3 regions of the Streptomyces sp. NPDC002181 genome follow, and region 1 is predicted to be linked to each of the others. Evidence: predicted binding sites of a transcription regulator. Region 1 holds the regulator's gene; each other region holds the start of a gene.
What was found. The regulator HrcA, encoded in region 1, represses chaperone genes, less so after heat shock. The targets are predictions, from matches to a motif close to TTNGCACTCNGNNNNNCNGAGTGCNAA.
Positions count from the first base shown of each region.

Region 2: a site for HrcA is predicted at 5,891-5,917, ahead of groES (co-chaperone GroES). Genes of this name have one in related genera too.
Region 3: a site for HrcA is predicted at 3,032-3,058, ahead of groL (chaperonin GroEL). Genes of this name have one in related genera too.

Region 1 is NZ_JBIASC010000004.1:422,903-433,011, reverse strand. Features, by position in the region: gene ACFYXV_RS14350 (ribonuclease Z) at 1-811, opposite strand, end outside; gene ACFYXV_RS14345 (histidine triad nucleotide-binding protein) at 816-1,175, opposite strand; gene ACFYXV_RS14340 (16S rRNA (uracil(1498)-N(3))-methyltransferase) at 1,318-2,064, opposite strand; gene ACFYXV_RS14335 (nitronate monooxygenase) at 2,061-3,152, opposite strand; gene dnaJ (molecular chaperone DnaJ) at 3,300-4,439, opposite strand; gene hrcA (heat-inducible transcriptional repressor HrcA) at 4,440-5,456, opposite strand; gene ACFYXV_RS14320 (MBL fold metallo-hydrolase) at 5,612-6,337, shown strand; gene ACFYXV_RS14315 (DUF3097 domain-containing protein) at 6,366-7,163, shown strand; gene hemW (radical SAM family heme chaperone HemW) at 7,208-8,440, opposite strand; gene ACFYXV_RS14305 (AMP-dependent synthetase/ligase) at 8,542-10,109, opposite strand, start outside.
Region 2 is NZ_JBIASC010000001.1:1,008,728-1,018,836, forward strand. Features, by position in the region: gene ACFYXV_RS04595 (WhiB family transcriptional regulator) at 1-11, shown strand, start outside; gene ACFYXV_RS04600 (LysR family transcriptional regulator) at 120-1,037, opposite strand; gene ACFYXV_RS04605 (MOSC domain-containing protein) at 1,215-1,886, shown strand; gene ACFYXV_RS04610 (SDR family NAD(P)-dependent oxidoreductase) at 2,024-2,797, shown strand; gene ACFYXV_RS04615 (ester cyclase) at 2,892-3,581, shown strand; gene groL (chaperonin GroEL) at 3,692-5,320, opposite strand; gene groES (co-chaperone GroES) at 5,437-5,745, opposite strand; gene ACFYXV_RS04630 (response regulator transcription factor) at 6,024-6,710, shown strand; gene ACFYXV_RS04635 (sensor histidine kinase) at 6,703-8,142, shown strand; gene ACFYXV_RS04640 (LCP family protein) at 8,208-9,449, shown strand; gene ACFYXV_RS04645 (FtsW/RodA/SpoVE family cell cycle protein) at 9,437-10,109, shown strand, end outside.
Region 3 is NZ_JBIASC010000012.1:139,477-149,585, forward strand. Features, by position in the region: gene ACFYXV_RS26440 (serine/threonine-protein kinase) at 1-299, shown strand, start outside; gene ACFYXV_RS26445 (phosphoribosylanthranilate isomerase) at 336-935, opposite strand; gene groL (chaperonin GroEL) at 1,214-2,836, opposite strand; gene ACFYXV_RS26455 (cold-shock protein) at 3,192-3,395, opposite strand; gene ACFYXV_RS26460 (MoaD/ThiS family protein) at 3,780-4,058, opposite strand; gene thrC (threonine synthase) at 4,104-5,378, opposite strand; SAM riboswitch class I at 5,396-5,545, opposite strand; gene ACFYXV_RS26470 (glucosyl-3-phosphoglycerate synthase) at 5,752-6,702, shown strand; gene ACFYXV_RS26475 (trehalose-6-phosphate synthase) at 6,748-8,214, shown strand; gene otsB (trehalose-phosphatase) at 8,344-9,192, opposite strand; gene ACFYXV_RS26485 (DUF3263 domain-containing protein) at 9,347-9,583, opposite strand; gene ACFYXV_RS26490 (extracellular solute-binding protein) at 9,708-10,109, opposite strand, start outside.

The sequences.
Region 1 (10,109 bases):
CCGGGTCGGAGTAGCGCTGCGAGAAGTGCGTCAGCACCAGGTGCCGCACGCCCGCGTCGCGTGCCACCCGGGCCGCCTGGCCGGCGGTGAGGTGGCCGTGGTCGGTGGCGAGCGCCTCGTCCTCGTCGAGGAACGTGGACTCGATCACCAGCATGTCGGCGCCCTCGGCGAGCGCGTCCACGCCGGGGCACAGCCGGGTGTCCATGACGAAGGCGAAGCTCTGCCCCGGCTTGTGCTCGCTGACGTCGTCGAGCGTGATCCCGTCCAGCTGTCCCTCGCGCTGGATCCGGCCCACGTCGGGCCCCTTGATCCCGTGCCGCGCGAGCAGTCCGGGCACCATGCGGCGCCCGTCCGGCTCGGTGAGCCGGTAGCCGAAGGACTCCACCGGGTGCGAGAGCCGGCGGGCCTCCAGGACGTACGAGGGACCCTCGGCCAGCGGCCCGTCCGCCGCGACGGGCTCCTCGCGGAGCGGGACGGTCTCCCGGTAGGCGGTGGCGTACCGGAGCCGGTCGAAGAACTTCTGCCCGGAGGCCGGGTAGTGCGCGGTGACGGGGTGCGGGACCCGGTCCAGGTTGATGCGCTGGATCACTCCGGCGAGGCCGAGGCTGTGGTCGCCGTGGAAGTGGGTGACGCAGATCCGGTTGATGTCGTGGGCGGCCACCCCGGCGCGCAGCATCTGGCGCTGGGTGCCCTCGCCCGGATCGAAGAGGATGCCCTCGCCGTCCCAGCGCAGGAGGTAGCCGTTGTGGTTGCGGTGGCGGGTGGGCACCTGGCTGGCGGTGCCCAGCACCACGAACTCTCGTACGGACACGGTGCTATCCGGGGGGCCACTGGAGGCCGCGGCCGCCGAGGACGTGGGCGTGGGCGTGGAAGACGGTCTGGCCGGCGCCGGCGCCGGTGTTGAACACCACGCGGTAGCCGTGGTCGTCGATCTTCTCCTCGGCCGCGATCTGCCCGGCCTCGCGCAGCAGGTCGGCGGCGACGGCCGGTTCGGCGGCGGCGAGGGAGGCGGCGTCGGGGTAGTGCACCTTGGGGATCACGAGGACGTGCGTGGGCGCCTGCGGGTTGATGTCCCGGAACGCGAACGTCGTCTCGGTCTCCCGGACCACGGTCGCCGGGATGTTCCCCGCGACGATCTTGCAGAACAGGCAGTCCGCCTGCGGTTCCCCGGCCATTGCTTCGCCTTCCGAGACAGTGGCTCCGGCGGACGGCCCGCCGGAGCCGACGATGATCAGCCCCGGCATCGTATCCGGCGCCGCCCGCGCCCTCATGTGCGTTTCGACCCGCCCGGGATCCGGGGCGGCCGGGGGTCGGAGGTCAGGACCAGCGGCCCGTGCGCGCCAGCAGGACGGCCGTCGCCGCGGTGCCGGCGGTGGAGGTGCGCAGGACCGAGGAGCCCAGGCGGAAGGGGTGGGCGCCGGCCTCCGCGAAGACGGCCAGCTCTTCGGGTGAGACCCCGCCCTCCGGTCCGACGACCAGGACGACGGAGCCCCCGGCCGGGAGTTCGGCCGTGGCGAGTGCCTCCGAGGGGGTGTCCCGGTCCTCGTGGAGGACCATCGCCAGGTCGGCCCCGGCGAGCAGTGCCGCGACCTGCTTGGTGGACATGGCCTCTGCCACCTCCGGGAAGCGGACCCGGCGGGACTGCTTGCCGGCCTCCCGGGCCGTGGCCCGCCACTTGGCCAGGGACTTGGCTCCGCGGTCGCCGCGCCACTGGGTGATGCAGCGCGAGGCCTGCCAGGGGACGATCGCGTCCACGCCGGTCTCGGTCATCGTCTCGACGGCGAGCTCGCCGCGGTCCCCCTTCGGGAGGGCCTGGACGACGGTGATCCGGACGGCCGGTTCCGGTTCCTCCTCGATCGAGTTCAGGTCCATGACGACCAGCCGGTCCTTGCCCTCGGCGGCCTTGACGACCCCCTCGGTCCAGTGGCCGCGACCGTCGGTGAGGACCACGTCCTCACCGGGGTTCAGCCGCTTCACGGAGACCGCGTGGCGGCCCTCCGGGCCGTCCAGCACGAACTCCGGCCCCGCGGGGACCTCTTCGACCACGAACACGGGGGCGGTCATGACGTACTCCTGTTGTTCATCGACTTCAACGCACTCTGTGCCTCGGCCAGTTCGGCCGCCAGCACCTCCACCAGCTCCCCCGCGGGCAGCGCCCGCGCCAGCCGGTGTCCCTGGCCCGCCCACAGGGCCATGCCCTGCGGGTCCCCGGCTGCGGCGGCCGCCTTGCGCAGTCCGCTGGTCATGTGGTGGATCTGCGGGTACGCGGCCGGGGCGTACGGCCCGTGCTCCCGCATGAACCGGTTCACCAGGCCCCGGGCCGGCCGCCCCGAGAACGCCCGGGTCAGCTCGGTGTGCGGGAACAGGGGGTCCGTCAGGGCCTGCTTGTGCAGCGGGTGCGCGCCCGACTCGGGGCAGGCCAGGAACGCGGTGCCGAACTGCGCCGCGTCCGCGCCCGCCGCCAGCAGCGCCGCGATCTGCGATCCCCGCATCAGCCCGCCCGCCGCGATGATCGGGAGGGCCACCGCCTCCCGTACCTGCGCCACCAGCGCGAGCAGGCCCACGCCCGCCGTGCCGTCGGCCTGCGGGTCGTCGCGGTGGGTGCCCTGGTGGCCGCCGGCCTCCACGCCCTGGACGCAGAGTGCGTCGGCGCCCGCGGCCTGCACGGCGCGGGCCTCGTCGACCGAGGTGACGGTGACCACGGAGTACGTACCGGCCTTGCGCAGGGCGGCGAGGACCACGGGCGCGGGGCAGCCGAAGGTGAACGAGACCACGGGGACCGGGTCTTCGAGGAGGATCGCCAGCTTGGCGTCGTAGCCGTCGTCGCTGGTGCCGATGATGTCCTCGTCGGCCAGGGACAGCTCGTACCAGCTGGCCTCGCCCGCCAGCTGCCCGCGGTACGCCTCCACGGCCGCCGGGTCCGCGTACGCGGTCTGCGGCATGAAGAGGTTCACGCCGAACGGGCGCCGGGTCAGCGCGCGCAGCTGCTTGATCTCCTGGTACATGCCGTCGGCGGTCTTGTAGCCGCCGGCCAGGAAGCCCAGGCCGCCCGCCTCGCACACGGCGGCGGCCAGCGGCGGACAGGAGGCGCCGCCCGCCATGGGAGCCTGCACGATCGGGTAGGGGGAGAGACCGTACGGTGCGGAGGACATGGACTGCATCGTGCCATGTCCCGCTCACCGGGCCGAATCACCGCATTCGCCTGGCATAGTCCGCTTCCCCGGCGACGTCCGGATCAATGCGGCGAGCCCGGTCCGGGGCATCCCCGGACCGGGCTCGTGCGTCTGCGGACGGGCAGGTCAGCGGCCGTTGAAGGCGTCCTTCAGGCGGCTGAACAGGCCCTGCTGCCCCGGCGCGAACTGGCCCATGGGCCGCTCCTCGCCGCGCAGCTTGGCGAGCTGGCGCAGCAGCTCCTCCTGCTGGGCGTCCAGTTTGCCGGGGGTGGTGACCTCGACGTGGACGATCAGGTCGCCGCGGCCGCCGCCGCGCAGGTGCGTGACGCCGCGCCCGTGCAGCGGGATCGACTGGCCGGACCCGGTGCCGGGGCGGATGTCGATCTCCTCCATGCCGTCCAGGGTCTCCAGCGGGCATTTGGTGCCCAGGGCCGCGGCCGTCATGGGGATGGTGACCGTGCAGTGCAGGTCGTCCCCGCGCCGCTGGAAGGTCGGGTGCGAGAGCTCGTGGATCTCCACGTAGAGGTCGCCGGCGGGGCCGCCGCCGGGGCCGACCTCGCCCTCGCCCGCGAGCTGGATCCGGGTGCCGTTCTCGACACCGGCGGGGATCTTGACCGTCAGGCTGCGGCGGGAGCGGACCCGGCCGTCGCCCGCGCACTCGGGGCACGGGGTCGGGACCACGGTGCCGAAGCCCTGGCACTGGGGGCAGGGGCGCGAGGTCATGACCTGGCCCAGGAAGGACCGGGTGACCTGCGACACCTCACCGCGACCACGGCACATGTCACACGTCTGCGCCGAGGTGCCGGGGGCGGCGCCCTCACCGGAGCAGGTGGTGCAGACGACGGCCGTGTCGACCTGGATGTCCTTGGTCGTGCCGAAGGCGGCCTCGTCCAGCTCCAGGTCGAGGCGGATCATGGCGTCCTGGCCGCGGCGGGTCCGCGAGCGCGGTCCGCGCTGCGAGGCCTGGCCGAAGAAGGCGTCCATGATGTCCGAGAAGTTGCCGAAGCCGCCCGCACCGAAACCGCCCGCGCCCGCGCCGCCGCCCGAGGAGGACAGCGGGTCGCCGCCGAGGTCGTAGACCTGCTTCTTCTGCGGGTCCGAGAGCACCTCGTAGGCCGCGTTGATCTCCTTGAAGCGCTCCTGCGTCTTCGGGTCCGGATTCACGTCCGGGTGGAGTTCACGGGCGAGGCGGCGGAAGGCCTTCTTGATCTCGTCCTGCGATGCGTCGCGGCGCACGCCGAGAACGGCGTAGTAGTCCGTGGCCACTTACGACTCCGCCAGGATCTGTCCGACGTAACGTGCCACTGCGCGTACCGCTCCCATCGTTCCGGGGTAGTCCATGCGGGTCGGTCCGACCACGCCGAGTTTGGCGACTGTCTCGCCGCCCGAACCGTAGCCGACGGAGACGACGGACGTGGAGTTCAGTCCCTCGTAGGCATTCTCATGCCCGATCCGTACGGCCATTCCCGACTCATTGGCCTCGCCCAGCAGCTTGAGGAGCACGACCTGCTCCTCCAGTGCTTCGAGCACCGGCCTGATCGTCAGGGGAAAATCGTGTCCGAAGCGCGTGAGATTGGCGGTCCCGCCGATCATCAGCCGCTCCTCGGCCTCTTCGACCAGCGTCTCCAGCAGAGTGGAGAGCACGGTCGACACCGTGCCGCGGTCCTCCGGTTCGAAGGACTCCGGCAGGTCCTGCACGAGCTGCGGCACGTCGGTGAACCGACGGCCGACGACCCGGCTGTTGAGCCGCGCCCGCAGATCGGCGAGCGAGGTCTCGCCGAACGGCGACTGGCAGTCGACGAGGCGCTGCTCCACCCGCCCGGTGTCGGTGATCAGCACGAGCATGAGCCGGGCCGGAGCCAGCGACAGCAGCTCCACGTGGCGCACCGTCGACCGGGTCAGGCTCGGGTACTGGACGACGGCGACCTGCCGGGTGAGCTGCGCGAGCAGCCGCACGGTGCGGCCGACGACGTCGTCGAGGTCGACGGCGCCGTCGAGGAAGTTCTGGATCGCCCGGCGCTCGGGCGTCGACAGGGGTTTGACCCCCGCCAGCCTGTCGACGAAGAGCCGGTAGCCCTTGTCGGTGGGGATCCGGCCGGCGCTGGTGTGGGGCTGGGCGATGTAGCCCTCCTCTTCCAGCACGGCCATGTCGTTGCGCACGGTGGCGGGCGAGACGCCGAGCCGGTGCCGCTCGGTGAGCGCCTTGGAGCCGACCGGCTCCTCCGTCCCGACGTAGTCCTGGACGATGGCGCGCAGCACCTCGAGTCTGCGTTCGCTGAGCATCGCGCACACCTCCAGCTGGTCGTCGTGGCTCGTCGTGGTCGGTTTCATCTGCTTCGTTGGCACTCCGGGCGTTCGAGTGCCAGAGATCCCCCGGCCAGTGTACGGCCGGGTAGTCAGCCCCTGGCAAGGGCGGCCCGCCAGGGTAGCGTCGCGGCATGGACGTGCGTTGGGAAGAGGCGGGCTGGGAGCGGCTGACCGGGCGGACCGGACGGCGACGGCTCCCGGTGTGGGACTGCACGGTGGGACTGGTGGTGGGGGACGAGTCGGTGCTCCTGATCGATCCGGGCTCGTGCGTGCGCGAAGGTGCGCAGCTGCGGGCGGAGGCGGAGCGGCTGACCGGCCGGCGCGTGACGCATATCGCATTCACGCACGGCCATTTCGATCACGTACTGGGCGCGGGCGCGTTCGCCGGGGCCGAGGTGTACGGGGCGGTCGGGCTGGACGCGGAGCTGTCGACGGGCCGGGAGGAGCTGCGCGGCGACGCGGTCCGGCACGGGCTGGCGGAGGCCGAGGCGGCCGAGGCCGCGGACCTGCTGGTGGTGCCCCGGCATTCGGTGTCGGGCGAATGGACGCTGGAGCTGGGCGGGGTGCAGGCGCTGCTGGCCAACGTCGGGCCCGGGCACTCCCCGTACGACCTGGCGGTGTGCGTGCCGGGCGAGCGCGAGACGGTCTTCTGCGGGGACCTCGTCGAGGAGTCGGGGGAACCGCAGGCGGGCAGCGACGCGGTGCCGGCGCAGTGGCCGGCGGCGCTGGACCGGCTGCTGTCGCTGGGCGGGGACGACGCGCTGTACGTGCCGGGTCACGGAGCGGTGGTCACGGCGGGCTTCGTCCGTGAGCAACGCGACACACTGGCACGGAGGTTCGGCGTGTCGGTCCTGTGAGGGCGCGCGCTCTCCTACGCTCGGCCGGATGCGCGAGTACTCCCCCGACCTGACCCCGCAGTGGAAGCGTCCCAAGCCGGTGCCGGAGGTTCCGGCCGACACCGACCTCGTGGTCGAGGTGGCGGGTACGGACTTCTGCGGGGCGGTGGTGGCCTGCGAGGCGGGCACCGTGACCCTGGAGGACCGCTTCGGCAAGCGGCGGGTGTTCCCGCTGGAGCCGCGGGGGTTCCTGCTGGAGGGCGCCGTGGTGACCCTGACCCGCCCCTCACGGGCCCCCGCGGCCCCTTTGCGCACGGCCTCGGGCTCGGTGGCGGTCCCGGGGGCGCGTGCGCGCGTGGCGCGGGCCGGGCGGATCTACGTGGAGGGCCGGCACGACGCGGAGCTGGTGGAGCGGGTCTGGGGTGACGACCTGCGGATCGAGGGCGTGGTGGTGGAGTACCTGGAGGGCGTCGACGACCTGCCCGCGGTGGTCGCCGACTTCGGCCCGGCCCCCGACGCCCGTCTGGGCGTCCTGGTGGACCACCTGGTCCCGGGTTCGAAGGAATCCCGTATCGCGGCGTCGGTGACCTCGTCGGACGTCCTGGTGGTCGGCCACCCGTACGTGGACGTCTGGCAGGCGGTGAAGCCGTCCGCCCTGGGCATCCCCGCCTGGCCGGTGATCCCGCCGGGCCAGGACTGGAAGACGGGCGTCTGCGCGGCGCTGGGCTGGCCGCAGAACACCGGCGCCGCCTGGCAGCACATCCTGTCCCGCGTGAGGTCCTACAAGGACCTGGAGCCGGTCCTGCTGGGCCGCGTGGAGGAACTGATCGACTTCGTCACGGCATAGGGGCGGGCGCGGCGGAACGCGTACGGGTTCACTCCCCCTGGAGGTCAGTCCACCAGGTCGCGGACCACCGCGTCGGCCAGCAGCCGCCCGCGCAGGGTCAGGACGGCGCGGCCCGCCCCGTAGGGCGCCGGCTCCAGGAGCCCGTCCGCGAGGGCCTTGCGGGAGGCCGCGAGGCCGGCCGGGGCCAGCAGGGACAGCGGTACGCCGTCCACCAGGCGCAGCTCCAGCAGGATCCGCTCCACCCGGCGGTCCTCCTCGGAGAGGAGCTCGCGGCCCGCGCCCGGGGAGCGGCCCTCCGCGAGGGCGGCGGCGTAGGCGCCGGGGTGCTTCACGTTCCACCAGCGGACCCCGCCCACGTGGCTGTGGGCTCCGGGGCCGGCGCCCCACCAGTCGGCGCCGCGCCAGTACAGCTCGTTGTGCAGGCAGCGGCCCGCCTCCGAGGTGGCCCAGTTCGAGACCTCGTACCAGTCGTACCCGGCGCCGGCCATCACCGAGTCCGCGATCAGGTACCGGTCGGCGTGCACGTCGTCGTCCGTCATCGGGACCTCGCCGCGGCGGATCCGCCGGGCCAGCTGGGTGCCCTCCTCCACGATCAGCGCGTACGCGCTGATGTGGTCCGGGCCGGCCCCGAGCGCGGCGGCCAGAGAGGCCCGCCAGTCCTCGTCGGTCTCGCCGGGCGTGCCGTAGATCAGGTCCAGGTTGACGTGCTCGAAGCCGGCCGCGCGCGCCTCCGCGACGCAGGCCTCCGGCCGGCCCGGGGTGTGCGTGCGGTCGAGCACCTTCAGGACGTGCTGCTTCGCGCTCTGCATGCCGAAGGAGACCCGGTTGAAGCCCCCGGCCCGCAGCTCCGCCAGGTACTCCGGGTTCACCGACTCGGGATTGGCCTCCGTGGTGACCTCGGCGTCCTCGGCGAGCCCGAACTCGTCCCGGATCGCCGCCAGCATCCGTACGAGGTCCGCGGCGGGCAGCAGCGTCGGCGTACCGCCGCCCACGAACACCGTCCGCACGGCCCGCGGGTCGTCGCCGAGCACCTTGCGGGCGAGGCGGACCTCGTCGATCAGGGTGTCGGCGTAGTTCTCCCGGGAGGCGAGCACGCCGCCGGTGCCGCGCAGCTCGGTCGCGGTGTACGTGTTGAAGTCGCAGTACCCGCACCGCGTGGCGCAGTACGGGACGTGCAGGTAGAACCCGAGGGGCCGGTCCCCGGCGCCCGCCAGGGCGTGCGACGGCAGCGAGCCGTCTTCGGGCATGGGTTCACCGTCGGGCAGTGCGGAAGGCATGCCCCCATTGTCCCGCACCCGGGCCGGGGGCCCGGCCGCGCGCCGCCGCCCCCGGGTCCCTCGTACGGGCCCCGCGCGGCCCCCGGCCGCCCGCCGCCGCGCTACGCCTCGCGCGAGCCCTCGTACATCTCGTCGATCAGGTGCTTGAACTCACGCTCGACGGCCGGCCGCTTCAGCTTGAGGCTGGGCGTGAGGTCGCCGTGCTCCACGTCGAGGTCGCGGGGCAGGATCCGGAACTTCTTGATGGTCTGCCAGCGCTGGAGGCCCTCGTTCAGGGTCTGGACGTACGTCTCGATCAGCCGGTTCGTCTCGGCAGCGGCCAGGACCTCGCCGTACGTCTTGCCCTCCAGCCCGTTCTCGGCGGCCCAGACCATGATCGACGGCTCGTCGAGCGCGACCAGGGCGGCGCAGAAGTTCCGGTCGGCGCCGTGCACGACGATGCTCGACACGTACGGGCAGATCGCCTTGAACCGGCCCTCGATCTCGGCCGGCGCGACGTACTTGCCGTTCGAGGTCTTGATCAGGTCCTTCTTGCGGTCCGTGATGCGCAGGTAGCCGTCGGGCGAGAGCTCGCCGATGTCGCCCGTGTGCAGCCAGCCGTCCTCCTCCAGCACCTCGGCGGTCTTCTCGGGCTGGAGGTGGTAGCCCTGCATGATGCCGGGGCCGCGCAGCAGGATCTCGCCGTCGTCGGCGATGCGGACCTCGGTGCCGGGGAGCGGCTTGCCGACGGTGCCGGTGCGGTAGGCCTCGCCGGGGTTGACGAAGGAGGCCGCGCTGGACTCGGTGAGGCCGTAACCCTCCAGGATGTTGATGCCGGCGCCGGCGAAGAAGTAGCCGATCTCGGGGGCCAGGGCGGAGGCGCCGGAGACGGCGGCGCGCAGCCGGCCGCCGAAGGCTTCGCGCAGCTTGGAGTAGACGAGCGCGTCGGCGATCTTGTGTTTGGTGGCGAGGCCGAAGGGGACCGCGGGGCTGCCGGTGCGCCGGTAGTTGTCCTGGGTGGTCTTGGCGTACTCGCGGGCCACGCCGACCGACCACTGGAAGATCTTGTACTTGGCGCCGCCGCCGGCCCGGGCCTTGGCCGCGACCCCGTTGTAGACCTTCTCGAAGATGCGGGGGACGGCCGCCATGTAGGTGGGCTGGACGACCGGAAGGTTCTCGATGATCTTGTCGATGCGGCCGTCGACGGCCGTGACGTGTCCGACCTCGATCTGGCCGGAGGTCAGGACCTTGCCGAAGACGTGCGCGAGGGGCAGCCACAGGTACTGGACGTCGGTGCTGGAGATCATGCCGGTGGCGACGGTGGCCTTGGCCATGTACGACCAGTTGTCGTGCGGCAGGCGTACGCCCTTGGGGCGGCCGGTGGTGCCCGAGGTGTAGATGAGCGTGGCGAGCTGGTCGGCGGTGATGGCGCCGATGCGCTCCTTGACCGCCTCGGGGTGCTTGGCGAGGTAGGCCGTGCCGCGGGCCTCCAGGTCGGCGAGGGAGAGCACCCAGCCCTCCGGATCTCCGGGGGCGGGCACCGCGTCGGCGGCCTCCACGACCACGACGTGGGCGAGCTCGGGCAGGTCGGCGCGGCGTTCGCGGGCCTTGGCGAGCTGGGAGGCGTCCTCGGCGATCAGCACGCGGCTGGCGGAGTCGGAGAGGATGAACGCCGACTCCTCGGCGTTGG
Region 2 (10,109 bases), on a different contig from region 1:
CGCCCCACTGACCGCGGTTCGCCGAAACGTACGAAGGAACGTTTCCCCAACCTGCGCCCCGATCGGAACGAACCCGAACCGGCCCGGAACGTCACGCGATTGGCCGTACCGCCGTACGGTCAACGCGTGGCGGCCCGCTCCAGTTCGGCCAGGGTCGCCGCCACGGCCGGTACGCGCGCCAGGTCGGGCAGGGTCAGCGCCACGACCTCCCGCTCCACCGCGGGTTCCACGGCCACGGTGCTCACGCCCTTGGCCCGGACCGACTCCACCGCCAGCTCCGGCAGTACGGCGACGCCCAGCCCGGCGCCGACCAGGCCGACCACGGCCGGGTAGTCGTCGGTCGCGAAGTCGATGCGCGGGGTGAAGCCCACCTCCTCGCACACCTCCACCAGATGGCGGCGGCAGCGCGGACAGCCCGCGATCCAGGGCTCGTCGGCCAGTTCGGCCATGCCCACCCGCTCGGCCCCCGCCAGCCGGTGCCCTTCGGGAACCAGGCCGACGAGCCGGTCCGTGAGCAGCGGCCGCACCACGAGGTCCTCCCATTCGCCCTCGGCGGCCGGGCCGCCGGCGGAGGGGGAGGCCGAGCCGTACCGGAAGGCCAGCGCGAGATCGCAGTCCCCCTCGCGCAGCATCTCCACCGACCGCGGCGGCTCCGCCTCGACCAGCGAGATCCGGGTACCGGGGTGCTCTGCGCGCATCGCGGCCAGCGCGGTGGGCACCAGCGTCGAGCTGCCGCTGGGGAAGGACACCAGCCGGACCCGGCCCGCGCGCAGCCCGGCGATGGCCGCGACCTCCTCCTCCGCGGCGGTCAGCCCGGCGAGGATTCCGGCGGCGTGCCGGACCAGGGCCGTTCCGGCCTGGGTCAGCCGCATCTCGCGGCCGGCGCGGACGAGCAGCGGGGTGCCGGCCGACTGCTCCAGCGCCTTCATCTGCTGGGAGACGGCGGGCTGGGTGCAGCCGAGCTCGCGGGCGGCGGCGGAGAAGGACCCGGTGCCGGCGACGGCGCGCAGCACCCGGAGATGTCGTGCCTCGATCATCCTTCGAGCATAAGCCCAGCTTTGGGCCGGGCACGAATACTCTCGCGCTTCTTTGAGGGGCTCGGCTACCGTGGCGCCATGCCACCCTCCACTTCCGACGCCTCCGATGCCCGCGGCACGTCCGATGCCTCCAGCGCTTCCGATGCCCCCGGCGCTTCCGGCGCCCCCGCGTCCCCCCTGCGCGTCGTCTCCGTGAACCTCGGCCGGGCGACGGCCGTCGACCACACCGACGCGGAGGGCGGGCTGACCGGCATCGGCAAGAAGCCCGTCCCCGGCCCGGTCGACGTGTTCGCCCCCGGGCCCAAGGGGACCGGCGGCAGCGGTCTCACGGGGGACGCCGTCTGCGACCTGCGCCACCACGGCGGGGACCACCAGGCGGTCTACGCCTACGCGCGCGAGGACCTCGACTGGTGGGAGGCCGAGCTGGGCCGCGAGCTGCCCGCCGGGCTCTTCGGCGAGAACCTCACCACCACCGGCATGGACCTGACGGGCGCACGGCTCGGCGAGCGCTGGCGGGTCGGCTCCGGCGGGCTCGTCCTCGAAGTGGCCTCGGCCCGCATCCCGTGCCGCACCTTCCAGGGCGCCCTCGGCGAGCGGGGCTGGGTCAAGCGGTTCACGCAGGCCGCGCGGCCGGGTGCGTACCTGCGCGTGGTCCGGGAGGGTCCGGTCTCCCCCGGCGACCGCGTCGAGATCGTGCACCGGCCGGACCACGACGTGACGGTGGAGCTCTGGTTCCGCGCCTTCACCACCGACCGGTCGCTGCTCGCGCGCACGCGGGCGGCGGGCGCGGCGATGGCTCCGCAGTGGCACGAGATGGCCCTGGCCCACGTGGAGAAGTACGGGCAGTAGGGCGGGAGCAGGGGTTTTCGTAGCCGGAAGTAGCGGTTCCGCAGCGGGAAGCGACGGTGACGGCGCCGACGATCACGAAGGGGTACCGCCCGGCGGGCTCCCCTTGAGCTGTCGCCGTGGACGGCTAGGTTGCGCCTATGACGACTGCGTTGATTACGGGATCCACGGCGGGCATCGGCGCCGCATTCGCCCGGCGGCTCGCCGCCCAGGGCCACAACCTCGTGCTGGTGGCCCGCGATGCGTCGCGGCTCGGCGAGCAGGCCACCGAGCTGCACGACCGGCACGGCATCGAGGCCGAGGTGCTGACGGCCGACCTGTCCACCGACGAGGGCATCGCCGCCGTCGAGCGCCGCCTCGGCGACCGTACGCACCCGGTGGACCTGCTGGTCAACAACGCGGGCTTCGGCAACAAGGGCCGCTACCTCGAAGTCTCCATGGCCGACGAGCTGACCATGCTCAAGGTGCACGTCGAGGCCGTCCTGCGGCTGACCTCGGCGGCCACCGAGTCGATGCGCTCGCGGGGCCGGGGCGGCGTCGTCAACGTGGCCTCGGTGGCGGCGTTCGTACCGCGCGGTACGTACGGGGCGAGCAAGGCCTGGGTCGTGCAGTTCACGCAGGGCGCGGCACGGGACCTGTCCGGATCGGGCGTACGGCTGATGGCGCTGTGCCCCGGTTTCGTGCGCACCGAGTTCCACCAGCGCGCCGGCATGGGCACGGACAACATCCCCAACTGGATGTGGCTGGACGCGGACAAGCTGGTGGCGGCGGCCCTGGACGATCTGGCACGCGGCAAGACGGTCTCGATCCCGGATCCGCGGTACAAGGCGCTGATGGGCCTGGTGAAGCTGACGCCGCGCGGGCTGCTGGGCGGGGTGTCCTCGCGCACGGGCCGCAAGTACGGCCCGCAGTAGTCCGGGCGGCTGCGGAGCAGGACGGCCTCGAAACCGGCTGAACGGGTGAATTCTCCCTAAACTGGACGTGTTCCTTCCAGCGCGGGAGTACGCCATGACATTCGTACAGATAGTCGATTACGAGACCAGCAGACCCGAAGCGGTCAACGAGGTCATCGACCGGTACCTGGAGAAGACGAAGGGCAGGCGCACCGTGTCCCACACCGTGGTGGGCAGGGACCGGGAATCCGACACCCACTTCGTCGACGTCGTCGAATTCCCGTCGTACGAAGCGGCCATGAAGAACTCTCACCTCCCCGAGACGGACACGATGTTCCAGGAGATGATGGCCCTCTGCGACGGGATGCCCCGGTTCACCAACCTGGACGTCGTCCGCGACGAGCACCTCAACACCCTGCTCGCGAGCCGCATGTTCGAAGAGGTCGCGATGAAGGGCGACATGTCCGTCGTGGACGAGATCTTCGCGCCGGACTACCTGGACCACGACATCAGCCGGCCCGAGGCCAAGTCCGGCCGCGACGGCATCCGCGAGGACGTGCGGATGTGGCGCGGCGCCTTCGACTTCGCCTTCACCCTGGACGCGCAGATGGCGCAGGAGGACTACGTCACCACGATGTGGACCTTCAGCGGCACGCACAAGGGCGAGTTCATGGGGATCGCCCCGACCGGCAAGAACTGCACCATGACCGGCACGACGGTCTTCCGGTGCGAGGACGGAATGATCAAGGAAGGCTGGTGGCACTACGACGCCATGCGCCTGATGAGGGACCTGGGAGCGATGTAGCCCCGCCCGCCCCGCCCGCCCGCCCCGCCCTCCGGGCCCACGGCACCCGGGCAACGGGGAAGGCCCCGTTCCGCAGATGCGGAACGGGGCCTTCCCTGTGTGGGGCGCGATCAGTGGCTGTGGCCGTGACCGTGGCCGTGACCGGCGTCGGCCTCTTCCTCGGCCGGCTTCTCGACGACCAGGGTCTCGGTCGTGAGCAGCAGGGAGGCGATGGAAGCGGCGTTCTCCAGCGCGGAGCGGGTGACCTTGACCGGGTCGATGACGCCGGCCTTGACCAGGTCGCCGTACTCGCCGGTGGCGGCGTTGAAGCCCTGGCCCTTGTCGAGCTCGGCGACCTTGGAGGTGATGACGTAACCCTCAAGACCGGCGTTCTCGGCGATCCAGCGCAGCGGCTCGACGGCGGCGCGGCGGACGACCGCGACACCCGTGGCCTCGTCGCCGGACAGGCCCAGGTTGCCCTCCAGCACCTTCACGGCGTGGACGAGCGCGGAGCCACCGCCGGAGACGATGCCCTCCTCGACCGCGGCGCGGGTCGCCGAGATGGCGTCCTCAAGGCGGTGCTTCTTCTCCTTGAGCTCCACCTCGGTGGCGGCGCCGACCTTGATGACGCAGACGCCGCCGGCGAGCTTCGCCAGGCGCTCCTGCAGCTTCTCGCGGTCCCAGTCCGAGTCGGTGGACTCGATCTCGGCCTTGATCTGGTTGACGCGGCCGAGGACCTCGTCGTGGCTGCCGCCACCGTCGACGATGGTCGTGTCGTCCTTGGAGATGGTCACGCGGCGCGCGGAACCGAGGACGTCCAGACCGGCCTGGTCGAGCTTGAGGCCGACCTCCTCGGCGATGACGGTGGCACCGGTGAGGGTGGCCATGTCCTGGAGCATCGCCTTGCGGCGGTCACCGAAGCCGGGGGCCTTGACGGCGACCGCGTTGAAGGTGCCGCGGATCTTGTTGACGACGAGGGTGGAGAGCGCCTCGCCCTCGACGTCCTCGGCGATGATCAGCAGCGGCTTCGAGGCGCCGGCCTGGATGACCTTCTCCAGCAGCGGCAGGAGGTCCTGGATGGAGGAGATCTTGCCCTGGTTGATCAGGATGTACGGGTCGTCGAGGACGGCCTCCATACGCTCCTGGTCGGTGACCATGTACGGGGAGAGGTAGCCCTTGTCGAAGGCCATGCCCTCGGTGAACTCCAGCTCCAGGCCGAAGGCGTTGGACTCCTCGACGGTGATGACACCGTCCTTGCCGACCTTGTCCATCGCCTCGGCGATGAGCTCGCCGACCTGCTGGTCCTGCGCGGAGAGCGCGGCCACGGCGGCGATGTCGGACTTGTCCTCGATCGGACGGGCGGTCGCGAGGAGCTCCTCGGACACGGCCTTGACCGCGGCGTCGATGCCCTTCTTCAGGGCGGCCGGGGAGGCGCCGGCGGCGACGTTGCGCAGACCCTCGCGGACCAGCGCCTGGGCCAGCACGGTGGCGGTGGTGGTGCCGTCGCCCGCGATGTCGTTGGTCTTGGTCGCCACCTCCTTCACGAGCTGCGCGCCCAGGTTCTCGTACGGGTCGTCCAGCTCGACCTCGCGAGCGATGGTGACACCGTCGTTGGTGATGGTGGGGGCGCCGAACTTCTTGTCGATGACGACGTTGCGGCCCTTGGGGCCGATCGTCACCTTCACCGTGTCGGCCAGCTTGTTGACGCCGCGCTCGAGGGCGCGACGGGCGTCCTCGTCGAACTTCAGGATCTTCGCCATGGGAGCGGTTCAGCCCTCTCGAAAACTCGGGTTTAACGAACTGCGCCCCTTGCCGCCCGGCAATCAGCGGGGTGACCAGGGGCGCAGCTCAAAGCAATGCTCGGTACTTCGGTGAATTACTTCTCGACGATCGCGAGCACGTCGCGAGCCGAGAGGACGAGGTACTCCTCGCCGCTGTACTTCACTTCGGTGCCGCCGTACTTGCTGTACAGCACGACGTCGCCGACGCTGACGTCCAGCGGGAGACGCTGGCCGTCCTCGAAGCGGCCCGGGCCCACGGCGAGGACGACGCCCTCCTGGGGCTTCTCCTTCGCGGTGTCCGGGATGACCAGGCCGGAAGCCGTGGTCTGCTCGGCGTCGAGCGGCTGGACCACGATGCGGTCCTCAAGCGGCTTGATGGCAACCTTGGAGCTGGTGGTCGTCACGATCCGACCTCCCCCTTCGGAGATCTCACGGGGCTAACTGTCTGAGTGGCGACCAGGTGGATCCGTCGTCGCGGGTGCCGGACCTGCCCGTCGCTGTGTTGGCACTCACCGGGGGTGAGTGCCAGGTGCGAGACTATTCCGGCGATTAGCACTCGGTCAAGCGGAGTGCCAACACGCTCCGCCGGGTCGTCCGGATCGGGGGTGCTCCCCCGGGCCCCGCGGCGCCCCCTCACGGCCCGGCCCCGCGGGCAGAGTGGGCGGTATGTGAGGGTTGGGGGGTGCGCATTCTCGTGGTCGAAGACGAAGAGGGCCTCGCCGAGTCACTGCGGCGCGGCCTCTCCGCCGACGGACACTGGGTCGACCTCGCCCACGACGGCCACCGCGGGCTGGACCTCGCCCGCACCGGCCCGTACGACGCCGTCCTGCTCGACCTGATGCTCCCCGGCCTCAGCGGGTACGAGATCTGCGCCCGTCTGCGGGCCGACGGCGACCCGACGCCCGTCCTCATGCTGACCGCCAAGGACGGCGAGTACGACGAGGCCGAGGGCCTGGACTGCGGGGCCGACGACTACCTCACCAAGCCGTTCTCGTTCGTCGTCCTGTCCGCCCGCCTGCGCGCCCTCGCCCGGCGGGCGGCGGCCGGCACCGCCGGCCCCCGCTCCACCCTCCAGGCCGGCGACCTCGTCCTCGACCCCGCCGGCCGCCGCTGCCGCCGCGGGCCGCACGACATCGAGCTCACCGCCCGCGAGCTCGGCGTCCTGGCCTGCCTCATGGAGCAGCCCGGCCGGGCCGTCGCCAAGCAGGACATCCTCGACCAGGTCTGGGACGCCCCGCACGCCATCGACCCGAACATCGTCGAGGTGTACGTCTCCTCGCTGCGCAAGAAGATCGACGCCCCCTTCGGCCGCCGCTCGATCCTCACCGTCCACGGCACCGGCTACCGCATGGCCGCCGACGGTGGCTGAGGCCAGGACGAGCCCGGGCCCGCTCCGGCGCCGCGCCGCGCTGGCCGCCGCCCTCGCCATGGCCGCCGTGCTCGGCGCCGGCGGGCTGTGGCTGTACACCCTGCTGCGGGCCAACCTCCTCGACAACACCACCGGCCGCACCGAGCTGGCCGCCCGCAAGGTCGCCGCCCAGCTCGACGGCCACGCCTTCCCCGGCGGGCGGCTGCCCGCGCCCGAGAGCGGGGTCGACCTGGTCCTCGTACGGGACGCGCAGGGGCGGACCGTCGCCTCCACCGGGGACCTCGCCGACGCCCCCGACCTCGGCGGCCTGCGCCCGCCGCCGCCCAACGCCTCCGGCGAGGACTCCCGCTCCGCCGTCCTCCCGCCCGCGCACCCCGGTGCGGAACGGCGCGCGGTCGTCGCGGTCGAAGCACCGGGCGGGCACGAGGTGTACGCCGTCACCGTGCTCGGCGACGTGGACGACGCGACCCGCGCCATCGCCCTCGGCCTGCTGGCCGGCGCGCCCCCGCTGATCGGCTTCGCGGCGGCCCTCGCCCGGTGGGTGACGGGGCACGCCCTGCGCCCGGTCACCGCGATCCGCACCGGGCTCGCGGCGGTCACCGCCAGCGAGCTGGACCGCCGGGTTCCGGACCCCGGCGGGGCGGACGAGATCGCCGAGCTGGCCCGGACCGTCAACGACACGCTCGACCGGCTGGAGCGGTCCGACGCCCGGCAGCGGCAGTTCACCGCCGATGCCTCGCACGAGCTGCGCAATCCGCTGGCCGCCGTCCGGTCCCGGCTGGAGGTGGCGCTGGCCCAGGAGCGCCCGGACCGGGAGTCGGTGGCGGCCGCGCTGGCCGATACCGAACGGCTGCAGCGCATCGCCTCGGACCTGCTGCTGCTCGCCCGGCTCGACGGCGGCCCCGTACCCCGGACCGAGCCGGTGGACCTGGCGCTGCTGGCCGCGGAGGACCTGGCCCGGCGCCCGGACCCCCGGGTTCCGCTGCGGCTGGACGCGCGGGCTCCCGTACCGGCGGCCGGGGATCCGGCGCGGCTGGAGCGGGCGCTGGCCAACCTGGTGGACAACGCGCTGCGGCACGCCCGTACGGGGGTCGTCGTACGGGCGGCCGCCGAGCCCGCGGACCCGGACCCGGCGGGCGGCGGCTGGGCGGTGCTGGAGGTCGAGGACGACGGCCCCGGCATCCCGGCGGCGGACCGCGACCGGGTCTTCGAGCGCTTCGTCCGTCTGGACCCGGACCGCGGGCGCGCGGGCGGCGGTACGGGCCTCGGCCTGGCCATCGTCCGCGAGACGGCCCGGGCGCACGGCGGCGAGGCGCGTGCGCTGCCGTCCCGGGCGGGCGGCGGGCGCGGCATCCGCTTCGTCCTGCGCGTACCGGTCGGCGGACCGCGCGCGCCGGCCCGGTCGCCGGGTCCTGAACGCCCGAAGGCCTGAAGGCCTGAAGGCCCCTTCAGGTCTCTCAGGATTCCTTCAGCGCCCCTCCCCCACCATCGACTGGCATGAGCGCGCACCGGAGGAAGACCAGCCACCCCGACCGCCGGCCCCGCCGGGGGCGCCGTCCCCGGCGCATCGCCCGCACCCTGCTCGTGGCCGTCTGCGCGCTGGCGGTCACGGCCGCCGCCGGCGCCTGGTACGCGTACCGGGACCTCGCCGGCAGCATCAACAGCTCCAAGGCCCTGGAGGGCGCCGAGAAGTCGAAGTACGGCGACACCAACATCCTGCTGATGGGCCTGGACAGCCGCCGCGACCAGAACGGCGAGGAGCTGCCGCCGGAGGTCCTCGACAAACTGCACGCCGGCAGCTCGGACATCGGCGGCTACAACGCGAACACGCTGATCCTGCTCCACGTCCCCGGTGACGGCAGCCGGGCGAAGGCCTTCTCGGTCCCGCGCGACGACTTCGTCGAGCTGGCCGGCGGCCTGGGAAAGGACAAGATCAAGAAGGCGTACGGGCTGGCGAAGGCCAAGGAGGAGGAGCGGCTCTCGGCCCGGGGGGTCAAGGACCGGCGGCAGCTGGAGCGCGAGGGGCGGGAAGCCGGCCGCAAGGCGCAGATCGAGACGGTGCGCGGCTTCCTGGGCGTCCCGGTCGATCACTTCGCCGAACTCAACCTGGCCGGTTTCTACCACCTGGCGGACGCGCTGGGCGGCGTACCGGTGTGCCTGAAGCGGCCGGTGCGGGACACGTACTCGGGCGCCGACTTCCCGGCGGGCCGCCAGACCCTGAACGGGCAGCAGTCCCTGGCCTTCGTACGGCAGCGGCACGGCCTGGACATGGGCGATCTGGACCGGACGAAACGGCAGCAGGCCTTCCTGGCGGGGGCCACGCAGAAGCTGGACTCGGCCGGGACCTTCACCGATCCGGTCAAGCTGATGAAGCTGATCGACGCCGCGAAACAGGACGTCGTGACGGACGCGGGCTGGGACCTGCTGTCGTTCGTGAAGCAGGCGAAGAACCTGTCCGGCGGGAAAGTGGCCTTCACGACACTGCCCGTGGAGCGGTTCGGAAGGAACCATGGGGAGGACATAAACGTCGTAGACGATATGAAGATAAAGCGCCTCATTGCCGAGCAGATCGGACCAGGGGCTTCCGCCTCCGCGTCCGCTCCGAGCCCGGGCGCGGGCCCGAGCGAAGCACCGCAGGCGTCTCCGGGGGCATCACCGGGACCGGCCTCCACCCCCTCGACGGGCGCGGGCGACCCCGCCCCCGCCCTCGACGGTGGCGGCATCCCGTGCGTGGACTGAGACCGCTGACGACGGCCGGCGCGCGCCGCCGTACCGAGGCGCTGCTCCTCGTCTTCGTCGTCGCCCTCACCGTCTTCGGGCACGCGAGCGCCGGTCTGGCGATGAACGGCAAGCTGCCCGCCAACCTGACCGGCTTCACGATCAGCATGACGCTGCTGGCGCTGGTGGGGCACCTGGGCGTGCGCCGGTTCGCGGCGTACGCGGATCCGCTCATCTTCCCGGTCGCCATGCTGCTGTCGGGGCTGGGGCTGGTGCTGCTGCACCGGCTGGACCAGTCGTACATCGCGCGGTACGGCGGCGACGCGAACGCGCCGGGGCAGCTGCTGTGGACGGTGATCGGCGTGGCGGCCTGCCTCGCGGTGGTGGCGCTGCTGCGCGACCACCGGCTGCTCCAGCGGTTCATCTACATCACGATGGTGGTCGCGCTGGTGCTGCTGATCGCACCGGCGTTCTTCGGTGCGGACACGTACGGCGCGAAGCGCTGGATCATCCTGTTCGGGTTCTCGCTCCAGCCGGGCGAGTTCGTGAAGATCATGATCGCGATCTTCTTCGCGGGCTATCTGGTCATCCACCGCGATTCGCTGGCCCTGACGGGACGGAAGTTCCTGGGGATGCGGCTGCCGCCGATGCGGCAGCTCGGGCCGATCATCACGGTGTGGA
Region 3 (10,109 bases), on a different contig from region 1:
CGGGAGACATCCGCCTGGAATGCGAGAAGAACAGCTGTGAGCTGGTGAGCGACACGAGCGTGATCGTCCAACTGTTCGCCGATCCCGGCACCGGCAACCTAGACACGTGCGGCCTCCTCACGAAGCCCGCCACGCAGCACAAGCTGCCACTGGCCGCATCGGCGCCGGGCACCGAAATCTGTGTCAGGCACCCGTCGGGAGACATCGCACTGCTCGTGATCCAGACCAAGCCGGTCGTGCGGCTGCCCGACCTGCCCGGCTGGATCACCGCGGACATGACGGTCTGGCGCGCGTCCTGACGGCGGCCCGCCCGGGGCTGACCGCCCGCCGGGCGGTCAGCCCCGGGCGGCCTCGATGAAGGCGCGGATCAGGGCGGGGTCCTTCACGCCGCGCTCCCGCTCCACCCCGCTGGACACGTCCACACCCCAGGCGCCGGTGGTCTCCACGGCCTCCCGCACGTTCCCGGGCGTCAGCCCGCCGGCCAGCAGCCAGCGGCCCTCCGGCGCGGTGAACTCCGCCGAGCCCCAGTTCCACGGCTTGCCGGAGCCGGGGTCGGGCGCGTCGAGCAGCAGCAGGTCCTCCCCGTACTCCCCGCAGCGCTCCACGTGCTCGGCGGTGGCCCGCAGCAGGGTCCGGCCCCCGGCGCGCAGCGCCTCGTAGAACTCCGGGCCCTCGTCGCCGTGGAGCTGCACGCCCCGTACGCCGCTCTCCTCGGTCAGCCGCCGCACCTCGTCGACCGGCTGCCCCCGGAACACCCCGACGGTCAGCACCGATTCCGGTACCCGGGCCGCGAGCTCCCGTGCCTCGGCGGCGCCGATCGTACGGGGGCTCGCGGCGGCGAAGACGAAGCCGACGGCATCGGCCCCGGCCGCCACGGCCACGTCGACGTCGGGCCCGGTCTTCAGCCCGCAGATCTTCACGAACAGCTCGCTCATCCCCCCAGTCAACCAAACCGCCCTGTCGGGTGGTGATCCGTCCCGGGGACCGGGCACGGCCGCCCCCGCGCCGCCAGCCTGGAACGGGGCTCACACCCCGTGCACGGCAGGCCACGCGGAGGACAACGGTGACGATCATGGTTGAACGGGCCACGCCGATGGAGCAGGCGGCACCGCCGCCACCGGCTTCTAGGAGCCCCTGAAACGCCCGAGGGCGGCACCCCCCGTGTGGGGAGTGCCGCCCTCGGTCGAAGAACAGCCGATCAGCCAGAGGCCGATCAGAAGTCCATGTCACCGCCCGGCATGCCGCCGCCGGCCGGCGCGCCGGCCTTCTCGGGCTTGTCGGCGATGACGGCCTCGGTGGTGAGGAAGAGGGCCGCGATCGACGCCGCGTTCTGCAGCGCGGAGCGGGTGACCTTCGCCGGGTCGATGATGCCCTCGGCGATCATGTCCACGTACTCGCCGGTGGCGGCGTTGAGGCCCCAGCCGACGGTCAGGTTGCGGACCTTCTCCACGACGACGCCACCCTCAAGACCACCGTTGACGGCGATCTGCTTGAGCGGGGCCTCCAGGGCGAGCTTCACGGCGTTGGCGCCGGTCGCCTCGTCACCCGACAGGTCGAGCTTCTCGAAGACCGCGGAGGCCTGGAGCAGGGCCACGCCACCACCGGCGACGATGCCCTCCTCGACGGCCGCCTTCGCGTTGCGAACGGCGTCCTCGATGCGGTGCTTGCGCTCCTTGAGCTCCACCTCGGTCGCGGCGCCGGCCTTGATGACGGCCACGCCGCCGGCCAGCTTCGCGAGGCGCTCCTGGAGCTTCTCGCGGTCGTAGTCCGAGTCGGAGTTCTCGATCTCGGCGCGGATCTGGTTGACGCGACCCTGAACCTGGTCGCTGTCACCGGCACCGTCGACGATCGTGGTCTCGTCCTTGGTGATGACGACCTTGCGGGCGCGGCCGAGCAGGTCCAGGCCCGCGTTCTCGAGCTTGAGGCCGACCTCCTCGGAGATGACCGTGCCGCCCGTGAGGATGGCGATGTCGCCGAGCATGGCCTTGCGGCGGTCGCCGAAGCCCGGGGCCTTGACGGCGACGGACTTGAAGGTGCCGCGGATCTTGTTGACGACCAGGGTCGACAGGGCCTCGCCCTCGACGTCCTCGGCGATGATCAGCAGCGGCTTGCCGGACTGCATGACCTTCTCGAGGAGCGGCAGCAGGTCCTTGACCGAGCCGATCTTCGAGTTGACGATCAGGATGTACGGGTCGTCGAGCGACGCCTCCATACGCTCCATGTCGGTGGCGAAGTACGCCGAGATGTAGCCCTTGTCGAAGCGCATGCCCTCGGTGAGCTCAAGCTCCAGACCGAAGGTCTGGGACTCCTCGACCGTGATGACGCCTTCCTTGCCGACCTTGTCCATGGCCTCGGCGATGAGCTCGCCGATCTGGGTGTCGGCGGCGGAGATGGAGGCCGTGGAAGCGATCTGCTCCTTGGTCTCGACATCCTTGGCCTGCTCCAGCAGGGCGCCGGAAACGGCCTCGACGGCCTTCTCGATGCCGCGCTTGAGGGCCATCGGGTTGGCGCCGGCGGCCACGTTGCGCAGGCCCTCGCGGACGAGCGCCTGGGCGAGCACGGTGGCGGTGGTCGTACCGTCGCCCGCGACGTCGTCCGTCTTCTTGGCGACTTCCTTGACCAGCTCGGCGCCGATCTTCTCGTACGGGTCCTCGAGCTCGATCTCCTTGGCGATGGAGACACCATCGTTGGTGATCGTGGGGGCGCCCCACTTCTTCTCAAGGACGACGTTGCGACCCTTGGGGCCAAGGGTGACCTTGACGGCGTCGGCGAGCTGGTTCATCCCGCGCTCGAGACCGCGCCGGGCCTCCTCGTCGAACGCAATGATCTTGGCCATCTGAAGTGGTCCTCCAGGACTGGGGTTCCCCCTGCACCGTCGGTACGAGGGGAGGCTTGGATTGCTCCGGACCGCGCCCGCGCCCGCGACGGACGGCCTGCGTGCCCGGCGGTTCCTTCCCGCCGGACCCTGCGGGCCTCACCGACCCGGTCCTGTGTAGTAGCACTCTCAAGCAGAGAGTGCTAACGCCAATGATTAGCACTCGACCCCTCCGAGTGCAAGCGGCTTGGGTGAACGCCGACCGGCACGTGCCCGGCCGGCCCCCACCCGCCTCCGGGCAGCACGAAGGGCCCGCACCCCTCCTCCGAGGTGCGGGCCCTTCGTGTGTATGCGTCGGTGGTCGATCGCGCCGGGACTAGACGGCGAGCTTGACCATGTCCGCCTGCGGACCCTTCTGGCCCTGCGAGATCTCGAACTCGACCCGCTGACCCTCTTCAAGGGTGCGGTACCCGTCCATCTGGATGGCGCTGTAGTGGACGAACACATCCGCACCACCGTCGACCGCGATGAAGCCGTAGCCCTTCTCCGCGTTGAACCACTTGACGGTGCCCTGAGCCATGCCTAACTCCCCTATTACTGGCCCTTGCGCAGGACCGCACTTCGCGGTCCCGGGTCAGAACTTGCGCCGGAACGCCTCGACCGGGGCTGAATGTATCCGCACCGCTGCTGTCTGCAACAGGTCAATCCGACGAGAATTCTGGACACGGGGATACATTGAAATACAGTGAAAAGTTGGCATATTCTCGGGCAACTCGGACCCGGCATATCTCGCCAAAGCCCCATACCGCACTCGGACATTGACTCAATGTCAACCATCACTCGACCCGCTCATATGCGGCGGGCAAGAACAGCGGAGGGGACTTCCCCAACCCTACCGCGCCCAATCAAGCAGAATTACCCCCTCCGCTTTTACCGGAGGGGGTAATTCTGAGGCTTTCGCCGGTCAGCAGCCGCCCGCGACGGCGGGGATGATCGAGACGCCCGCGCCGTCCGGCGTCACCGCGTCCAGACCACCCTCGAAGCGCACGTCGTCGTCGTTGACGTAGACGTTCACGAAGCGGCGCAGCTTGCCCTGGTCGTCCAGGACGCGGGCGGCGATGCCCGGGTGGTTCGCCTCCAGGGAGGCGATGACCTCGGAGAGGGTCGCGCCCTCGGCGGAGACCTCGGCCTGGCCGCCGGTGTAGGTGCGCAGGATGGTGGGGATGCGGACGTTGACGCTCATGGCGCTACTGCCTTTCCGGGTTTGCAGGTATGGGTCGGGTCGGGCTCAGGCCAGGCCGGCGGCGCGGAACGCGTCCAGGCTCGGGCGGATGGTGGCGGTCTGCCCGCTGTCCGCGGCCACCGCCTCCAGGGTCTTGAGACCGTCACCGGTGTTGAGGACCACCGTGGTCAGCGCCGGGTCGAGCTGCCCGTTCTCGATGAGCTTCTTGGTCACGCCGACGGTCACGCCGCCCGCGGTCTCGGCGAAGATGCCCTCGGTCTGCGCGAGGATCTTGATGGCCTCGACGACCTGCTCGTCGGTGACGTCCTCGACGTAGCCGCCCGTACGGCGGGCGATGTCCAGGACGTACGGGCCGTCGGCCGGGTTGCCGATGGCGAGCGACTTGGCGATGGTGTTCGGCTTCTGCGGGCGGACCACGTCGTGGCCGGCCTTGAACGCGGTGGAGACCGGGGAGCAGCCCTCGGCCTGCGCGCCGAAGATCTTGTACGGCTTGTCCTCGACGAGCCCGAGCTTGATCAGCTCCTGCAGACCCTTGTCGATCTTCGTCAGCTGCGAGCCGGACGCGATCGGGATCACGATCTGGTCGGGCAGCTGCCAGCCGAGCTGCTCGCAGATCTCGTAGGCGAGGGTCTTCGAGCCCTCGCCGTAGTACGGGCGCAGGTTGACGTTGACGAAGCCCCAGCCCTCGCCCAGCGGGTCGCCGATGAGCTCGGAGCAGAAGCGGTTGACGTCGTCGTAGTTGCCCTCGATGCCGACGAGGTCGCCGCCGTACACACCGGCCATGACGACCTTGCCCTGCTCCAGGTCGTGCGGGATGAACACGCAGGAGCGGAAGCCGGCCCGGGCGGCCGCGGCGCCGACGGCGCCGGCCAGGTTGCCGGTGGAGGAGCAGGACAGGGTGGTGAAGCCGAAGGCGCGGGCGGCCTCGACGGCGATGGCGACGACGCGGTCCTTGAAGGAGTGCGTCGGGTTGCCGGAGTCGTCCTTGACGTACAGCTTGCCGGTGAAGCCGAGCTCCTTGGCCAGGTTGGCCGCGTCCACGAGCTTGGTGAAGCCGGGGTTCAGGCTGGGCTTGGAGGCCACGTCCGCGGGGACGGGCAGCAGCGGGGCGTAGCGCCAGATGTTGTTCGGGCCGGCCTCGATCGCCGCGCGCAGCGCTTCCGGGTCGCCGGTCGGCAGGTCGTAGGCGACTTCCAGCGGACCGAAGCACTCGACGCAGGCGAAGATGGGTCCGAGCTCGAAACGGGTACCGCACTCACGACACGAGAGGCCGGTGGCAGGTCCGAGATCGACAGAGGTGGCAACAGTCTGTGCAGCCATGATGGCGAGGCCCTTTCTCCTCATCTTCCCCATGGCGCACTTCGCCATGAGACGGAATTGGCACCTTCCCTAGCCGGGGACCTCGCTGCCGCAAGCAGGCGCGAGAACCGACTGGAGGGTTGCCGGGGCTTCAACGGGCCGTGTCCCTCTGCCCCTCTGGATGAGCGGTATGGCACCGGGTTGCGCGCAGGATGCGCGTCCGGGCGTTTGTGCGCGGGGACCCCCGGCATGCGGTGGTCCTTCGCGTTGTTCAAGACTGTAACCGAAGGTGCGGATGGTTGAGACGGCCGTCCGAACCGCGAGATGGATCCTATTTCGGCCGAAACCGCCGAGGGGCGACGGACCGCCGACGGACGACCAGGGAGTGCTGAACGTGCTGGAAGAGGTGGAGCGCTGGTTCGCGGACCGCTCCTGGTCCGCGGCCGACCGACCGCTCGACCAGCTGCTCTGCGCCAAGCGGGCGGCGGGCACCACGGTCAGCGTGGTGCTGCCCGCGCTCGACGAGGAGGAGACGGTCGGCGCGATCGTCGAGGTGATCCGGCGCGATCTGATCGACGGGCTGCCGCTGCCGCTGGTCGACGAACTGGTCGTGATCGACTCGGGCTCCACCGACCGGACCGCCGAGGTGGCCGCGAAGGCGGGCGCCCGGGTGGTGCACCGCGACGACATCCTGCCGCGGATCCCGGCCGTGCACGGCAAGGGCGAGGTGCTGTGGCGCTCGCTGCTGGCGACCACCGGGGACGTCGTCTGCTTCGTGGACGCGGACCTGCGGGACTTCTCCTCCGCCTTCGTGTCCGGGATCGTCGGCCCGCTGCTGACCGAGCCGGACGTGCAGTTCGTCAAGGCCATGTACGAGCGCCCGCTGGGGGACGCCCCCGGCCAGGGCGGCCGGGTCACCGAGCTCGTCGCCCGTCCCCTCCTCAATCTGCACTGGCCGCAGTTGGCCGGCTTCGTCCAGCCGCTGGGCGGCGAGTACGCCGTGCGCCGGTCCCTGCTGGAACGCCTGCCCTTCCCCGTCGGGTACGGGGTGGAGCTCGGCCTGCTGGTGGACGCCCTGCACACGGTCGGCCTGGACGCGCTGGCCCAGGTGGACGTGGGCGTACGGCTCCACCGCCACCAGGACGGCCAGGCGCTGGGCCGCATGGCCGCGGCGATCTACCGGACGGCGCAGCTGCGGCTCTCGCGCGGGCACCTCGTACGGCCCGAGCTGACGCAGTTCGAGCGCGGCCCGGACGGGTTCGTGCCGCGGACGTACCCCGTGGACACCGAGGAGCGGCCGCCGATGGCCGGGGTCAAGGAGTACTCCGGCCGCCGGGTGGCGTGAGGGAACTGACGTTTGAGCGGGCGGGCCCCGGGCTAGGTTCGCCGCATGGCTTCCCAGGTACTCGTCGCAGCGAACCGCGGCCCGCTCTCCTACGTACTCGACGACGACGGCGCCCTCACGGCGCGGCGCGGCGGGGGCGGACTCGTCTCCGGCCTCTCCGCCGCCCTCGCCCGCCAGCCGGAGGCGCTGTGGATCTGCGCGGCGCTCTCGGACGCGGACCGGGAGGCGGTCCGCCGGGGCGTTTCCGAGCCTGGCGTCCGGATGCTGGACATCGATCCCGCCACGTACGACGACGCGTACAACGGCATCGCGAACTCGGTGCTGTGGTTCACCCACCACCACCTGTACGACGTCCCGCGCGAGCCGGTCTTCGACGCGGAGTTCCGGCGGCGGTGGGACTCGTACGTCGCCTACAACCGCGCCTTCGCGGCGGCGCTGGCCGAGGAGGCGGGCGAGGGCGCGGCCGTGCTCGTCCAGGACTACCACCTGGCGCTGGTCCCCGGTGAGCTGCGCGCACTGCGCCCGGACCTGCGGATCGGGCACTTCACGCACACCCCGTGGGCCTCGCGCGAGTTCCTGGAGATGCTCCCCGACGACATCCGCTCACAGCTGATGTGGGGGATGCTCGGGGCCGACCAGCTGGGCTTCCACTCCTGGCGCTGGTCGCTGCAGTTCATCACCGGGGCGGACATGGACGACCGGACCGGCGCGACCTGGCCGCACCTGCCCGCCGGCACGGCGGAGCGCGGGGTGTGGCACCGCACGACGGCCGCCGACGGATCCGGGTACGGGCCGCGGCGCTTCACGGAGGTCCGGCAGTACCCGTTGGGCGTCGACGCCGACGACCTGCGCGCGCTCGCCCACCGGCCGGTCGTCGACGACAAGCTGGCCGCGCTGCGGGCGGAGGTCGGCGACCGGGCGGCGATCGTCCGCGTGGACCGCACGGAGCTGTCGAAGAACATCCTGCGCGGGCTGCTGGCGTACCGGGAGCTGCTGACCGCGCATCCCGAATGGCGGGAGCGGGTGGTCCACCTGGCCTCGGCCTACCCCTCGCGCCAGGACCTCGCGGTCTACCGGGCCTACACCCAGTCGGTGCGGGACCTGGCGACGGAGATCAACGAGGAGTTCGGCACGCCGGACTGGCAGCCGGTGCTGGTCTCCGTCGAGGACGACTTCGCGCGCTCGCTCGCGGCGTACCGGATGGCCGACGTGGCGCTGGTCAACCCGGTCCGGGACGGGATGAACCTGGTCGCGAAGGAGATCCCGGTGGTGTCCGAGGCGGGGTGCGCGCTCGTGCTGTCCACCGGGGCGGGGGCGTACGAGGAGCTGCGCGAGGACGCGCTGACGGTGAACCCGTACGACGTGACGGCGACGGCCGAGGCCCTGCACGAGGCGCTGTCCATGCCGGCGGACGAACGGCTGGAGCGCACGAAGCGCCTGGCCGCCGCCGCCACGGCCCTCCCCCCGGCGGCCTGGTTCACGGCCCAGCTGGACGCGCTGCGCGAGGGGTAGGAGAGCTCGCGGGTGGTCTTGCCGCTCTCGGCGGCCTCGGCGGGCTCTGCGGCCTCGGCGGCCTCGGCGGCCTCGGCGGCCTCGGCGGCCTCGGCGGTCAAGACCGGCCGGGTACCGGTACCGCGCGCGTCAGCCGCGGATGGCCCCGGCCAGCGCGGCCAGGAAGGACACCACGTCCGCCGGGCCGTTCAGGACCAGGTCGGCGCGGGCGGCGAGTTCGGGTACCTCCGCCGATCCGCTGGCCACCAGGAGTCCCGGCATGCCGTCGGTGCGCAGCTTCTCGACGGCCGCGTACGCCGCGAGGTCGCCCAGGTCGTCCCCCGCGTACAGGACGGCCTCGGCGCCCGTCTCCGCGAGGTACTCGGTCAGGGCCACGCCCTTGTCCATCCCCGGCGGCCGCAGTTCCAGCACCGCCCGCCCCGGCTCGACCATCAGCCCGTGCCGCGCCGCCAGCTCGGCCAGCGGCTCGCGCAGCGCGGCGAAGGCCGCGTCCGGGTCCGCGGCCCGCCGGGTGTGCACGGCCAGGGCCCGGCCCTTCTCCTCGATCCAGGTACCGCGCCAGGCGCCGATGGAGTCCAGGAACCCGGGCAGCTCCGCCCGTACGGCGGCGACCCCCGGATGCTCGGCCGGAGTGTGCACGATGCCGGTCACGGCGTCCCAGCGCTCGGCCCCGTAGTGGCCCAGGACCACCAGGTGCTCCAGGCCCTCGGCGCCCGCGAAGCCCCCGTAGCGGACCGCGACCCCGGCCGGGCGGCCGGTGATCACGGCCACCGAGGCTACCTCCGGGGCCAGGGCCGACAGAGCCGGGACCGCTCCCGGGTGGGCCCTCGCCTGGTCCGGGTCCGGGACGATCTCGGCGAGGGTGCCGTCGAAGTCGAGCGCGACCACGCTGCGGCGGGGCACCCTGAGGAGGGCTTCGAGTCCCTCCCGTCCGGCGGCGGTGACGGGCATCGGCATGCTGTGCGGATGGCTCCCCATGGGGACGACCCTAACGGCCCCGCCGGGCCACGGCTACGGCGCGGGACGCGCCCGGGCGCCCGCCCGGGGCCTCTGCCCGCCTCTGCCCGCCTCTGCCCGCCTCTGCCAGCGTGCCTCCGCCGCCCCCGCCCGTCGTCACAGCGTCGCCGCACCGTCAGCGCCGGGCCCGCTGCGCCTCGCGGATGCGGCGGAGCCGGTTGACCGTGCCGGGGGCGTGGGCCAGCGCCCGCGGGTCGTCCATCAGCGCGTTGAGCAGCTGGTAGTAGCGGACCGGGGTCATCCCCAGCCCTTCCCGTATCGCCCGCTCCTTGGCTCCGGGCCCGGGCCAGGTGCGTCCCTCGTACGCGAGCACCGCGGCCTCGGTGGCCGTCAGCCCCACGTCGTCCGTCATACGGCCAGATTAACGCCGCCCGGTGACAGCGGCCGGGCCGCGCCCTGCGGCGCCCGCCCGGCCCGCGCCCCCGGCCCGCGCCCCGGCGCCCCGTGCCCCGGCGCCCCGGCGCCCGCGCCCGCCGCTACCGCACGTCCGCCTTGCGCGCCGCGTCCGCGATGTCCTCCAGGACCTTCGCGGGCTGCCCGCCCGGCTGCACGGTCTTGCCGATGTTCTGCTTGACGTCCTCGCTGACCCCGGCCCAGGACTTCTTGCCGACCGGGTAGAGCCGCGCGTTCGGCAGCGCCTGCAGGAACGTCTTGAGCTGCGTGGCCGGGCCGCCCGTGCTGGCGTCCATGGCGCGGTAGCCGGTGGTCGTGACCGGCAGCAGGTCGTACTTATTGGTGAACGCCGTCACGTTCTTGGCCTCGTACAGGTAGTCCAGGAACTTCCCGGACTCCTTGCGGTGGCCGTTCTTGAAGGCCATCACCCAGTCCGCGACGCCCATCGTCGGGTGCTCGGTGCCGTCCTCGGTCGGCATGGCCAC